2 linked regions of the Metabacillus sp. B2-18 genome follow. The protein of the gene in region 2 binds, or shares a complex with, the protein of the main gene of each other region. Links are inferred from orthologs where the notes say so. Each region holds a gene or a part of one and is shown on either strand. Other genes may lie near its edges. The genes, in order: LPC09_RS09025 and LPC09_RS10295.

Region 1 (4,070 bases), 260 kb from region 2 along the record:
GTTTCTTGTTTTACTTGAACAAGTTCCTCAACTTCTTCAGTAAGTACTATGTCAGAACCATGCTCGGTAACAATAAAACCGTTTTTGTCTAATAAACCATTTTCACTTATCATTTTTAAAAGCGCTTTCAATTTTTGTTGCTTATACGGTGGATCTAACAAGATTAATTGAAAACGTAACTCCCTTTTTATTATAGCCTTTAATGCTCTTTCTGCATCATTACGATATACCTCAAATTCGGTAGCTTGACAAATCTCTAAATTTTTATGTATTGTTTGTATCGCTTTTGGCTCACGATCAACAAAGATACAGCGTTCAATTCCCCGACTAAGTGCTTCAATTCCTAACCCTCCACTACCGGCAAATAAATCTAACGCTAAGCCCCCATCAAAATATGGACCAACCATATTAAAAATAGCTTCCTTAACTTTATCAGTTGTTGGTCTTGTTGTTGTTCCAGGTACAGCTTTAAGCTGTCTCCCTTTATAGTTTCCAGATACTACTCTCATTACGTTCACCACTACTTTTTAATTTTACATGATATAAATAAAGATAAAAACATGATTTTTTAAAGTTTTCACTTAATCCTACCATAGGCCTTCAGTTTGTTACAATATCTAAACTTATTAGTAATATTTTCTTCAATTAATATTGTTTCCTATACTCTTATCCTCAAGTTCTCTCTTTTTGAATTGCAGTTGGATAAAAAGTTAAGAAAAAATTACATAATGATGTATACTGATTAACCATTTGGTGATAATGATTAGTAACAACATCGATTCGTTGATGTTGTTGCCAACCGCGGAGAAGACTTACGTTTCCCCATAAGTTCTTCCTCCGGTTTCTCCTCTCCCTTTGCCTTCAGCCTTTAGTATAAAAGGTATTGAAGGACCCTACAGATTAATTTCTGTAGGGTTTTTTTAATAGGAATTTATAGACTGGACTAAGGATTTAGGATTAGTACTAGCTGAAAATCCATGTTTTTCAAGAAAACATATAAGCTACTATCCAACTTCTCTTTTTACTATTTACATGTTATAGTTGGATCGGTTAAATGAAATATTGTTAAATTTTTTTCAGGGGGAAGTTTTTATGATACAGCGTTTTATTGAATTAGGTGAGGGTTATTCTGATATTTATGAGTTAATTGAAACAGCAATGGCTAATAAACATCGAGTAACTCATTTACTAGCTTTACATACAAAATTGAATGACAAAGATGTTACTTCCGTTGTGGTAATTATGAAGCCTACTGATCCGGGGAATTTCCAAGCCTTATATATATGTAGGGAAGGGATACCTAATCCGAACCAATTAGAAAACAAACGATATGATTTATTTAATGAATTGGCTAAAACATTGCAGAAGAATATTATTTCGTTTGATGTTAAACCATCAAGTATGTTTAATGAAACTGATCTTTACTACCAATATCTGATTGGGATTTTAAGACTAAACCATCTTATCCCTCCTCTTCAATAGCATATCATTCACCCTTAAAACTGGTCACTACGATCTTACGACCTTACTTTCAACAAATGGAAAAAGGCTGACACTATTGTCAGCCTTTTTTGGATGCAGTTTAATAACTACAAGCCAATTTTGTAATCATATTCTTTTGCTTTATCAATTTTTGATTCAAATTCCAGCTTTAGAAAGGGTTTGTAAGAGGGCTCAACATGTTTAACATAGGAGTAGGAAGAGAGCTTTTGAATCGTTTGCTCTGTTACATCCATATTACAATACAGGACAACGTATTTTAATTTTTTTGAAACATAATGAACATTCCCAAATTTTCTAAGCATTTTTAATTGTTTTAATGTATGGAGCCAAACAACTATCCCTTGACGCTTTTCAAACATACTCTTGTCTCCCTCAGGTTATCTAAACAACATTAGTAACATCATTATTTCCAATAAAAAGTCTAGCAAATTTTCATTTTATAAACAATATTTGTATGAATCAATTTCATAATGTATCATTTGTTACCAAAAAACGTATGAATTTCACCTTTATTAGTATTTTTATCCGTGTATTGTTTATTAACAAGTTCCGGATGAAGAAAAATGTTCGTTTTTTGATTTAAGAGTTATTATTATGAAATTAACTCGTATAAGCTAATTTTTAAAAAATGTCAGTTAAATCTGTATTATTTTAATCATCTGTACATTTTAGCAAAAAAAGAAAACGAGCAGTAATACTCGTTTTAGGATACCTTACACCCACAACTTCCACCAGATCCGCATCCCCCGCCACAACTAGATTCAAAAAATGGGTTACCTGTAGGAACTTTAACATGGATGGAAACAGCTTGACCGATTTGCACACTAATTTCATCAAGAAGAGATTGTACTTCATTCTCAGCCTTCTTAAAATTAGATATACTTTCGTTCAAATCTACCTCACGCTTAATATCACGCAAATCTTTTGTAATTTTACGATAATCAGGATGATATTTACCAAAACGTTGAACATCTTCGTACAGGTCCTTAATCTTAGTAAATTCCTGAATTAGTTGTTGAGCTTCTTGATCTTTTTTTAATATATTGAAACTACGACGATACTCCTCAACAGTCTCTGATTGAAGTACCAAGTTAGCAAGTTCTTCAGCTTGATCTACTAATAATGTGCTCTCAAGTGTAGCAAACATAGAGTATATGCACCTCCGATAATCATTCTATCATGAATATCGTCAAATGAGAAATTTAAAATATTAACATGATAATCCTTTTATTTATTGAATGGTAGCATTCCATGATTTTTTTAGTTCATAGCTAGTAGAATCATTATGAACAACCTCTATTTCAAATGTGTGGGTTCCTTTTTCTAATCCTTTTATAACAAAAGCAGCCGTTTGAATATGATCAACAACCTTGCCATCAACAGATAACTGTAAATGACCCTCACCATCTACCTTTTTTCCTCCTTTTTCTTTAAAGGTAAATGAAGGTATATAACATTCTACATAAACATCTTGATCTCTTATATGATGTTTAACAGATATATTCATTTTACGCTGTTGATTTATCACTTCCATTGCCTCAAATGAATGGTTCACCACTTGAAGAGGTACAACCTCTAAGTTTCCTTCTGGTCTTGGTTTATCTTCAACACATCCAGTGACAATACCTAATAAAAAAACCGTACAAAAAAATCGCTTCATCCTATCTGCCTCCTTTTTCTTAGTGTTTACAGAGGCGTAGAAATTCATGAATACTTTTCAGATGTCTCTTTATGTAAGGAGATAAAAAAAACAGGCAGGCAATTATAACTAATCACCTTGCCTGTAAGTGTTAATCACCATTCTAATCCTGCTGTCTCATAGATTGAAACATTGCTACCATCATCGACGCCATTTGTATCGAGTTTGAAAACTGCTGTACTTTATGAGGAATTGTCTTTTGATAATAGTTCATCATACTAATTTCCATATCGTTTATATCATTAGGGTTTCTTGACAGTTTCCTATACCAATATGGTTGTTCACGTACAAATTTCTTTCGTTCATCATTTGCAAATATATAATCTTGAACTTCTTTTCTCATCATTCTCCTCCATTCGGAGTCACGATTTGGTCACTAATCCTTTCTGAATGAAAAGGGATGCTGACTTGCTGTTGCAGACTTTTGATTAGAGCCTTTTGAACCACCAAACTGATCGAAAAGACCTTGAATGGTAGAAATAGTACTACTCATGTTGTTAATATGATGGTTTACAGTATCCATATCCATTTGCTTAACAGCTGAAAATATTTGTGTCATAAAATCAGATTTACTTTTTGTTTCCTTTTCAGAAGAATCCTCTGTCTGATCTCCTTTATACTGTTTCCAAACAATATCATTTTCTCCAAGTAAATACCAATCTTCAAACACTTCCTGCCACTCTTTATTACCCTTACGGACTTCTTGAACAAGTTTGGGATGTTTTTTAACAAATTCCTTAAATTGTTGTACAGATGGATGCGTTTTTTTAGATGTCATTATTCTCACCTCATTGATACATTTGCCTATAATATCTTATTTAAGAAACCATTAGACTGTTCGCCCATATTTAGAAAAAAATAAAACAAA
Region 2 (8,963 bases):
CTATATCTATGGTGAAATAAGCCTTTTTCAATATCCTCCATTATAACATAAATCGACATTTTCTAGTGAAAGTAGCACGTTGGAAATTTTCGTAACAACCATTAGTATATTATGATCTTTATTGTTCTAATTTTAATAGCTCAAGAGAAAACAAAAAAACTAGGAGGTTGCTTCCCCCTAGTTACTCTTCTACATCTCCAACTAAAAACTCAGGATTCAAGTCTTCAAACTCATCTTCTAATTCTTCTTCCCAACAATCATCATCATCGCAGCCTTCTGGATTAACGTGTACACAAACTTTAGTTTCACCAATAACCTCTGCAAGATGTTCGCGTTCCGCTTGAACAATAATTTTATTTCCGTTTGGTGAAATTGTAACTTCTAAACAGTTTGGTTGTTGAAGTGCCTTACAAATTACTTCATGTTCATCATCAATAAAGTTATCATCTTTATATCTAAGCTTAATCACATCTACATAATCTACACGTTCTGTAACAACTTCAGTTTTTGTGTTTTCGTTGTAAGAATACCAAACATTAATATCATAAGTACCTTCAACTTCAACTGTTTTACCTTTCTTATGCGCATCATAGTTATGGTTAATAATCCAACCACCTAAAATGCTCGCAGGTTTTTGCGATGGTGAAATCGTATGTGTACATTGTGAAAATTTACGTCCTTTTGCAACAACTGCTTTTGTAATAATCTCTCTGTATTCAGACATTCGAGCATACCCTCCTCAATGAATCTTCATTTAATCCTATGCTAGGCTAGTAACATATGTGCTAATTAATTAAATGAATTTATGACATGTTACGCCAATACATGTAACGTATAGTACATTGTATGCTAGGTTGACAGAATATGTGCCTAAAAAAGTAAAAAGGTGCATGTGTAAGTAAAAAAATTTGCTTAAATTTCTTTCCAGCGCCTTTATCATGTAAAACAAATGTATAACTTCACTCTCAACTATGTTATTTTTCCGTGTTTAACGTGAAAAGTAAAAAAGTCATTATTTAGTTGAGTGTTCAAAAAAATCTATGTTAAACCGGAGGAAGATATGCACTTCTTCAATGAAATTTTTATACAAATTCTTATATAACTTGCAATATCAATTGCTGTTATAGCCATTGCGAAGCTTGTAAGAACCCAAATTTATTTTTTCCTCACTTATTTAAGAGCTATCTATCAAACCTCTTATTATAAAAATTGGAGTGATTTCATCGCAAAGGAAAGACACATAAAAAGGCAATCGGTTCTTTCAACCGATTGCCAAAGTTTAAATTATGAACAGCTGCTGCCGCCTTTAGAGCTTCTTACTTTCGAACCAGTTTCACCTGCTAAAAGGTCACCACCAGTTGAAGTAATGATTTCATTTGTTACTTTATTAGAAATTGTATGAGAAACTAGTTGAAGTAAGTCGTTTACTTCAATTTGTGAATCTTTAAATTCCTGGATAATTGGAATTTCATCAAGTTCACCTTGAATTTTGTCAATTTTCTCTTCTACTTGCTTTAATGCTTCATGTTTACCATAGTGTTGAAAATTAACTGCTTGTTTTTGTAAGCTTTTAATACTTGCAATCATCTCACGAACTTTTTGATTTTCATTAAGCTGAGCTTCCGCACGTTTAAAGAAATCCACTTCCTTTGATTCTGAAATCATTTGTGCAAGTTCACGAGCTTTTACTACAATATCGTCTTTTGTATATATTTTTGTCATTTTATTTCACCTCAACCGCTTCTTCTACCATTTCTCCATCTAGCGTCCATGTTTTAGCTTTTATTATCTTAACTTTAACAATTTTACCAATTGCCGATTTTGGTGCTCTAAAGTTCACAAGCTTACTTTTTTCTGTGTAGCCTGCAAGAACATCTGGATTGTTTTTGCTCTCACCTTCTACTAGAACGTTCACAATCTGACCTTCATATTCCTTTAATTTTTTTGCAGAGGTTTCATTTACAACTGCATTTAAACGTTGAAGACGTTCTTTCTTAACCTCCATTGGTACATTATCCTTCATTTTAGCTGCAGGTGTACCTTCACGTGGAGAGTAAATGAATGTATAAGCACTATCAAATTCGACTTCACGATAAAGTGAAAGTGTTTCTTCAAATTGTTCCTCAGTTTCATTTGGGAAACCAACAATAATATCAGTTGTTAAAGAAGCATTAGGCATTGCTTCCTTAATTTTACGAACTAGCTCTAAATAGCTCTCACGTGTATATTTACGTGCCATAATTTTTAATATTTCAGAGCTACCTGATTGAACCGGTAAATGAATATGATCCAGAAGGTTACCGCCTTTAGCTAACACTTCAATTAAATGATCATCAAAGTCACGAGGGTGACTAGTAGTAAAGCGAATACGAGGAATGTCAATCTTATGAATTTCATCCATTAAATCGCCTAATCCATATTCTATATCCTCGAAATCCTTACCGTACGCATTAACGTTTTGACCAAGAAGTGTAATTTCTTTATAGCCTTGTGCAGCTAAATGGCGTACTTCCTGGATAATTTCTTCAGGACGACGGCTGCGTTCTTTACCACGTGTATAAGGAACAATACAATAAGTACAGAACTTGTCACAGCCATACATAATATTAACCCACGCTTTAATGTTTCCTTTACGAACTTTTGGAAGATTTTCAATAACATCTCCCTCTTTTGACCATACTTCAACAACCATTTCTTTTGAAAGATAAGCTTCATTCAAAATTTGTGGTAAACGATGGATGTTATGTGTACCGAAAATCATATCAACAAAAGGATGCACCTTAAGAATACGGTTCACAACAGATTCTTCCTGTGACATACAGCCGCAAACACCTAATAAAAGATCTGGTCTTTCTTTTTTTAATGTTTTTAAGTGCCCTAATTCACCAAACACTTTGTTTTCTGCATTTTCACGAATAGCACATGTGTTTAGAAGAATCACGTTTGCATCTTCAACACCGTCTGTTGGCTCATAGCCCAATGCCATGAAGATTCCCGCCATTACCTCTGTGTCATGCTCATTCATTTGACAGCCATATGTGCGAATGTAAAACTTACGACCTTGTCCCATTCCTTTAAATTCTTCAGGAATTGAGAATCCATCATATTTTACATCTTCTTTTCCACGCTTCTTCGCATCTTTTAAAGAAGGTGGCATATATACGGCTTGGAAATACTGGCTGTAGTCCTTTTCGGATTTTTTGTCCGAAGGGTTTACTTGAGTGCTTTCCTTACGCTGTTGTTCATTCATTATGCAATTCTCCTTTCAAACTGCGCTTATCCTAATCTTTAAAAAGGCAATTCTTAATTCTGTAATATAAAATATATAGAAACATACAACTTAATAGTATATCGATAATAGCAATAGAACACAATCTTTTAACCATACTGTAAAGAATTGTACATGTTTTTGCGGAAAAATGCGAATCTATTTTTTTTCATTCGTTTCTTCAAAAAAGAATTGTACTTTATTGTCTTTCCATTCAAGCCTTGCATCAAAGGTTTTATCACCCTTTTTAAACCCTTTAATAACATTAGACTGACCTTCACTTAACAATTTTTGAGCATTTGTTTGTGAGATTTTTTTACCAAGTATCTTTTTCGAAATCGTAAATTTGCATTGATTTGTTTTATAGTTTGAACATCCGTAGAACTCTCCTTTGTCAACTACATCTCCATCACAAAATTTACATTTCCCTATTTTCTTTCCTAAAGAATATTTTGAAGATGTTCTCTGAATTGATTCTACTTTTAAACCTTCAAAACTCCAACTTGTGGAGACTTCTATAGCATCCGATACTATTTTAGTTGACAACCTTTTTGTCTGCTCCATAAAAACTGATGCTGACGCCTGACCTTCTCCAATTTCCGATAAGCGTTGTTCCCATTTTGCTGTCATTTCAGGTGAAGCCAAAATATGATCTCCTACTGCTTCAATAAGAACTTTTGCTTTATCTGTTGCAAATACTTGATTTCTTTTAATTTCAATATATTTACGATCTTTTAGCATTGTGATAATACCAGCTCTGGTTGCTTCAGTTCCTAAGCCTTCTACCTTACTTAGTACTTTTTCCAATTCATCATTATCAAGATACTTACCAGCAGTTTTCATTAAGGTAATTAATTGTCCTTCTGTATATCGTTTTGGTGGCTGGGTTTTTCCTTCCTTTGTTTCCACCATATCAACACGCCCGGAATCACCCTTTTCAAGATTTGGTAAAATCTCATCCTTATCCTTGTCATTTTGATAGATGACTTTACGCCAGCCTTCTTGAATTTGCTGCTTCCCTTTTGTTATAAATTCTGCACGTCCATCAACAAGGGTTGTTAATGTAGAATAATCAAAAATTGCCTTTTCATAATGGGCAGCGATTAGCCTTCTAACAATCATGTCATAAATTTTTTCCTCATCAGAAGAGAGCTTTTTAGGATCCCTAACTTGCTCTGTTGGAATTATTGCATAGTGATCTGTTACCTTTTTTTCATTCACATATCGAGGGTTTTTTAAGATTGATGAAACTGGCAAAGGAAAGAGTTCTTTATATTGATCAAATCCTCTTAGCTTCTGTAGAATCTCTGGAAATTGTTCTGCTTCTCCCTCTGTTACATACGTTGAATCACTTCGGTATCTACAAAAAAGGGGACTTAATGAAAGTGGACTTAATGAAGTTAGGTTTAAAGCTAAGAACTAATAGGAATAAATTTATTATATTACATTTAGTAAATAAGCATCTATACATGTTTATTTCTTTATAAAGATTGTTTTAAAGGGGGGATTAGTTTAGCAGTTAAGGGTACAGAATGAGGAATGGTATGTTGATATGAAATTATTAAAATAGGGAGAAGATGTATTTTTATTGGATAAATAAAGGATGTGGAATAATAATGCATACACAAAATACTCATACAATTTAAAGACCTTCTTATAAGTCAGATAGAAAAGTTAATGAATTAAGATTAAATAAATTTTACAGTTAAAAGTAATGGGCCTTCGAAACATTGGTGGAAGTAAATTCTAATTGTTTAATAAAAAGCACATCATAGTGGGATAAATAATTTATATTCATTGTCTTTTGATGTTAAAAAGCAGAATTGAAAAATAACAAATGAGAGTAGTAAAAGGGAACTGACTTATTTGATTTAGGTCTATTAGAAAGTGCGAGTTAGATGAATAGAGCAGAAAGTATAAATGTCAGGGGCTGTCAAATAAAGTGTGTAAGTCCTAATTTACTCCATATACTTTAGGACTCGGTCTTTGAGGTTTTCGTGGAGTAAAAGTTGATTTATTACCATGGACCAGTTTTGAATAAACCCAACACTCCATTTCTTTTCTAATTCTTGAATACGTAAATATAGGACTTTGAACAGGGCATTTTCATTTGGAAATGCTCCTTTTTTCGTCACCTTTCGAAAGCTAGAATGAATGCTCTCTACGGCATTTGTGGTGTACATTACTTTGCGAATGGCACTCCCGTAGTCAAAAAGTTGCTCCACATGGTTGAAGTTGCGAACCCATACATCCACAGCACCTGGATAAGAAGTCCACTGTTTTTGAAAGGCATCGAAGGCGCTATGACAAGCTTTCAGACTAGGTGCTCCATACACCTTTTTTAAAGAAGCTGTAAAGGCTTTATACTCTTTAGTAGGAATATATTTAATGGAATTTCGAATCAAATGGACCATACAACGCTGCACAATCAGGTCAGGAAAAATGGCACGAGCACCTTCTTCTAGTCCACTTACTCCATCCATTGATAAGAAAAACACATCCTCTACACCACGTGATTTGATCTCATCAAAGATTTGCATCCATTTATGTTTACTTTCTGTTTCATTCAACCATATACCAAGGATTTCTTTCTTTCCGTCCATCGTATAACCTAGAATCGTATATACTGCATATTTCTTCGTCTCATACTGATTTCGTACAGTAGTGAACATGCAGTCTACGAACAAAAATGCATAACAGGGGCTTAAAGGTCTGGAATGCCATTCTTCTAGATGGGGTAGCATCAGTATAAGGGGATTCACAACGATAAGGAATTTCCAATATAAAAATCCTGATTTCCCATTCCCTAAACTGAGAAATTCGGCCTTTTTTTCGTTACCCAATAAAGAGGTACAGCCGACAAAATGCTGATATTATAGGCTAAGGCATTTTTTATATCCTAAGTGGACGTAGGGATGGAGTTCAAAATCTAGGTATAAATAAATATTCTCCTAGAAAGTACGTTCCGATCCTAATGGTGATATGTGCGGGAGAAAAACGTTACCTGATCGTACAAGATTTCTTAACTCGGTAAGAACAGACAACGCATAATTGGCGATTTATATTCCCATCATCATAAACGTGCTTTTGCCAGCGATTTGAGAGAAAGTTCAAAGGTGCGCCTTCTGGAATTCTTCGTTTATTATTTTTTGTTCATCTCTTTAATGGTCACAATAGCGTGAAGCAATGACTCTCCTGATTTTATATAGAAGTGATTTCTAAGGCATCTAACAATGTTGGGGTATGTTTACGTAAGTAGTTAAGAACGCGGTTGTTCTTACCTAGTAATTTGATTTTGGTTATACTTTGAATTTTTAAAGGTTACTATTATTTTCTGTGGCTGTTTCACAACGCTTTATTTAGTTGGTTTTCTGGATATAAATCAAATATTAGGTAATTATATAAAATATGGTAGCAAAAAGGAAAAACGAGATGGATAGTTAAAACAATAATGGGGTAAGAGTGTTGAAAATGGATCAAAATAAAGCAAGTTTTTCTACTATATTTGTTCTCTCTATGATGAGTATAGGATTAATGAACCATGTAATGGTGATACCCATGTTACTAAGCACAGCAAAGAGGGATTCTTGGATATCTGTACTAATTTCAGGAGTTTTATTTTTGGGGTGGCTTGTTTTTCTACAAGTAATTATTAAAAAAACAAATTACTCCCATTTATTTACTTGGATGAAGGACCGAGTTGGTAAAGGTGTTGCTTGGGGTCTTTCTTCGGTTGCCTATGTTTTTATCCTTTTATTAATTGGAGTTACCTTAAAGGATATGATTGTTTGGACAGTTACTTCCTATTTCCCTCAAAGTCCAGTTTTCATCTTAGCCATAGTTTTTCTAATCATTTGTTTTTTTGCTGCGACATCTAGCTTTGCTACCCTATCTATTATTTCAGGTTTTTTACTTGTTTTTGTTATTGCTTTAGGTTTTTTTGTCATGAGCCTAAATATTCCTCATAAGGATTACGCTCAAATATTCCCTATATTAGAACATGGTTTGAATCCTGTTTTGAAAGGCGTAATCTATAGTTCAGGTTCTCTAATGGAAGTTTCACTTATACTTTTCTTACAACACAAATTAAAACCCAACATTAAGGTTCGAAGTTTACTTTTTCTCGGAATTATCTTAATAGGGTTAACCCTAGGTCCCTTGTTAGGTTCAATTGCTATTTTTGGTCCAGAAGAGGCTGCTAATCAGAGGTATCCGGCATACGAGGAATGGCGATTATTAAAAATTGGTAAATATATTGAACATGTAGATTTTTTTTCTATTTATCAATGGCTGTCAGGTGGATTTATAAGAATAAGTTTAGGTTTGTTTATAATTGGACAGCTATTTCCATTTGAGAACGATAAGAATAGACATTTATTAATAGGGTTTAGCTCACTAATTACATTGTTGATGGTTCTTCTACCTATTAGTGATATGCAATTTGTTCGCTTTTTGCAAAATATATATTTTTATTTATCGCTTCTATTTTTAATTATCTTTTCTTTAAGCATTGGGTTATTAGCCTTTTTAAAAGAGAAAAGGGGAGATAATTCTTGAAATTTAATAAATATAAAAAACAAAAGGAACTGAACTCTTATCATACTACCTTTCAGAATACTGATGAAGTAAATGAAGAGAAAATTCGTTCAACTTATCAAAAAAGTGAGGATGTTAAAGTTGTACTACATAAATTTACTGATGAACAACAAGAAATAGATACCATATTTATCTATTGTGAGAATTTGGTTGATAAAAAACAAATAAATCAAATCATTATTCCACAACTAAAAAAATGACAACAAAAAATTACTATAAAATATTCAAAGATTGCGTGGAATGGAATCAAGATGACCTGGAATGGACACCTTTAAAGGTGGAAACAGGGTTAAATTCCATCTCTTTAGAGATCTTCGATGGTAATTTAGTCATTTATTTTCCGGAATTTAGCGCTTTTTTTTCTGTTAGTGCATCCAATAAACCAAACCGTTCAACTGAACAATCCAATTACGAGGTATCTGTTCGTGGCCCAAGAGATAATTTCACAGAGGATATCTCAACAAATATTGCACTAATTCGAAAAAGACTAAGGTCGCCAACGCTATCTTATCAAACTTATACGATAGGAACAAGAACTCAAACTAAGGTGGGATTATTATATCTAGAAGATGTGGTTAATACGGAGATGCTAGATACTATTCGGGAACGATTATCTAATGTTGAGATTGATGGAATTATTAGTTCAACTCAATTGCAGGAGATGGTGTCCAAACAATCACTTTCTATTTTCCCACTTTCTGCTGATACATCCAGACCTGACTTTGCAGTTGAATGTTTATTACAAGGTAGAATAATCATAGTAGTAGATGGCTCACCATTAGTCATTATTGCTCCTGTAACCATTACTTTTTTGATTAAAGCAGCAGAGGATTCACATTTTAATTATTTACCCATTTCATTAGCTCGATTTTATAGATGGGTGGGATTTCTTTTAGCTGTCTACTTACCCGGGTTTTGGATGGCACTACTTGCATACCATCAAGATCAAATTCCATTTCCTCTTCTTGCGACTGTAACTGTTGCAAGATCGGGGTTGCCATTTCCTGCACCATTAGAACTTATGATCGTTTTATTCCTGTTTGAAATGTTCCGTGAAGCTGGTCAAAGATTACCTTCCCCTCTTGGACAAACTCTCTCT

The links.
Region 1: the proteins of LPC09_RS10295 (region 2) and LPC09_RS09025 are in contact, whole or in part, in a crystal structure (PDB 6PRK), measured with the Bacillus subtilis proteins. The link is inferred for Metabacillus sp. B2-18 from one-to-one orthologs.

Annotation. Positions count from the first base shown.
Region 1 is NZ_CP088245.1:1,794,975-1,799,044, reverse strand. What follows is about bases 929-3,857. They hold LPC09_RS09025 (YlbF/YmcA family competence regulator), read right to left. Parts: upstream 2,651-3,857; coding sequence 2,207-2,650; downstream 929-2,206. Other genes in these bases: LPC09_RS09010 (YlbD family protein), read right to left, coding at 3,579-3,857; LPC09_RS09015 (YlbE-like family protein), read right to left, coding at 3,306-3,545; LPC09_RS09020 (hypothetical protein), read right to left, coding at 2,735-3,163; LPC09_RS09030 (YlbG family protein), read right to left, coding at 1,590-1,862; LPC09_RS09035 (DUF7147 family protein), read left to right, coding at 1,093-1,482. In the rest of the region: 16S rRNA (guanine(966)-N(2))-methyltransferase RsmD, read right to left, coding at 1-509; more of LPC09_RS09010, read right to left, coding at 3,858-3,980. UniProt on the Bacillus subtilis protein: Regulates sporulation prior to stage II. Positively controls the competence regulator ComK at a post-transcriptional level. May modulate the translation, stability or activity of ComS. May work together with YmcA to regulate community development.
Region 2 is NZ_CP088245.1:2,052,957-2,061,919, reverse strand. The notes cover bases 4-2,763. They hold LPC09_RS10295 (regulatory iron-sulfur-containing complex subunit RicA), read right to left. Parts: upstream 1,723-2,763; coding sequence 1,285-1,722; downstream 4-1,284. Other genes in these bases: miaB (tRNA (N6-isopentenyl adenosine(37)-C2)-methylthiotransferase MiaB), read right to left, coding at 1,724-2,763; LPC09_RS10300 (outer spore coat protein CotE), read right to left, coding at 182-724. In the rest of the region: more of miaB, read right to left, coding at 2,764-3,250; LPC09_RS10270 (endospore germination permease), read left to right, coding at 6,740-7,825; LPC09_RS10265 (hypothetical protein), read left to right, coding at 7,822-8,064; LPC09_RS10260 (spore germination protein), read left to right, coding at 8,100-8,963. UniProt on the Bacillus subtilis protein: May work together with YlbF to regulate community development.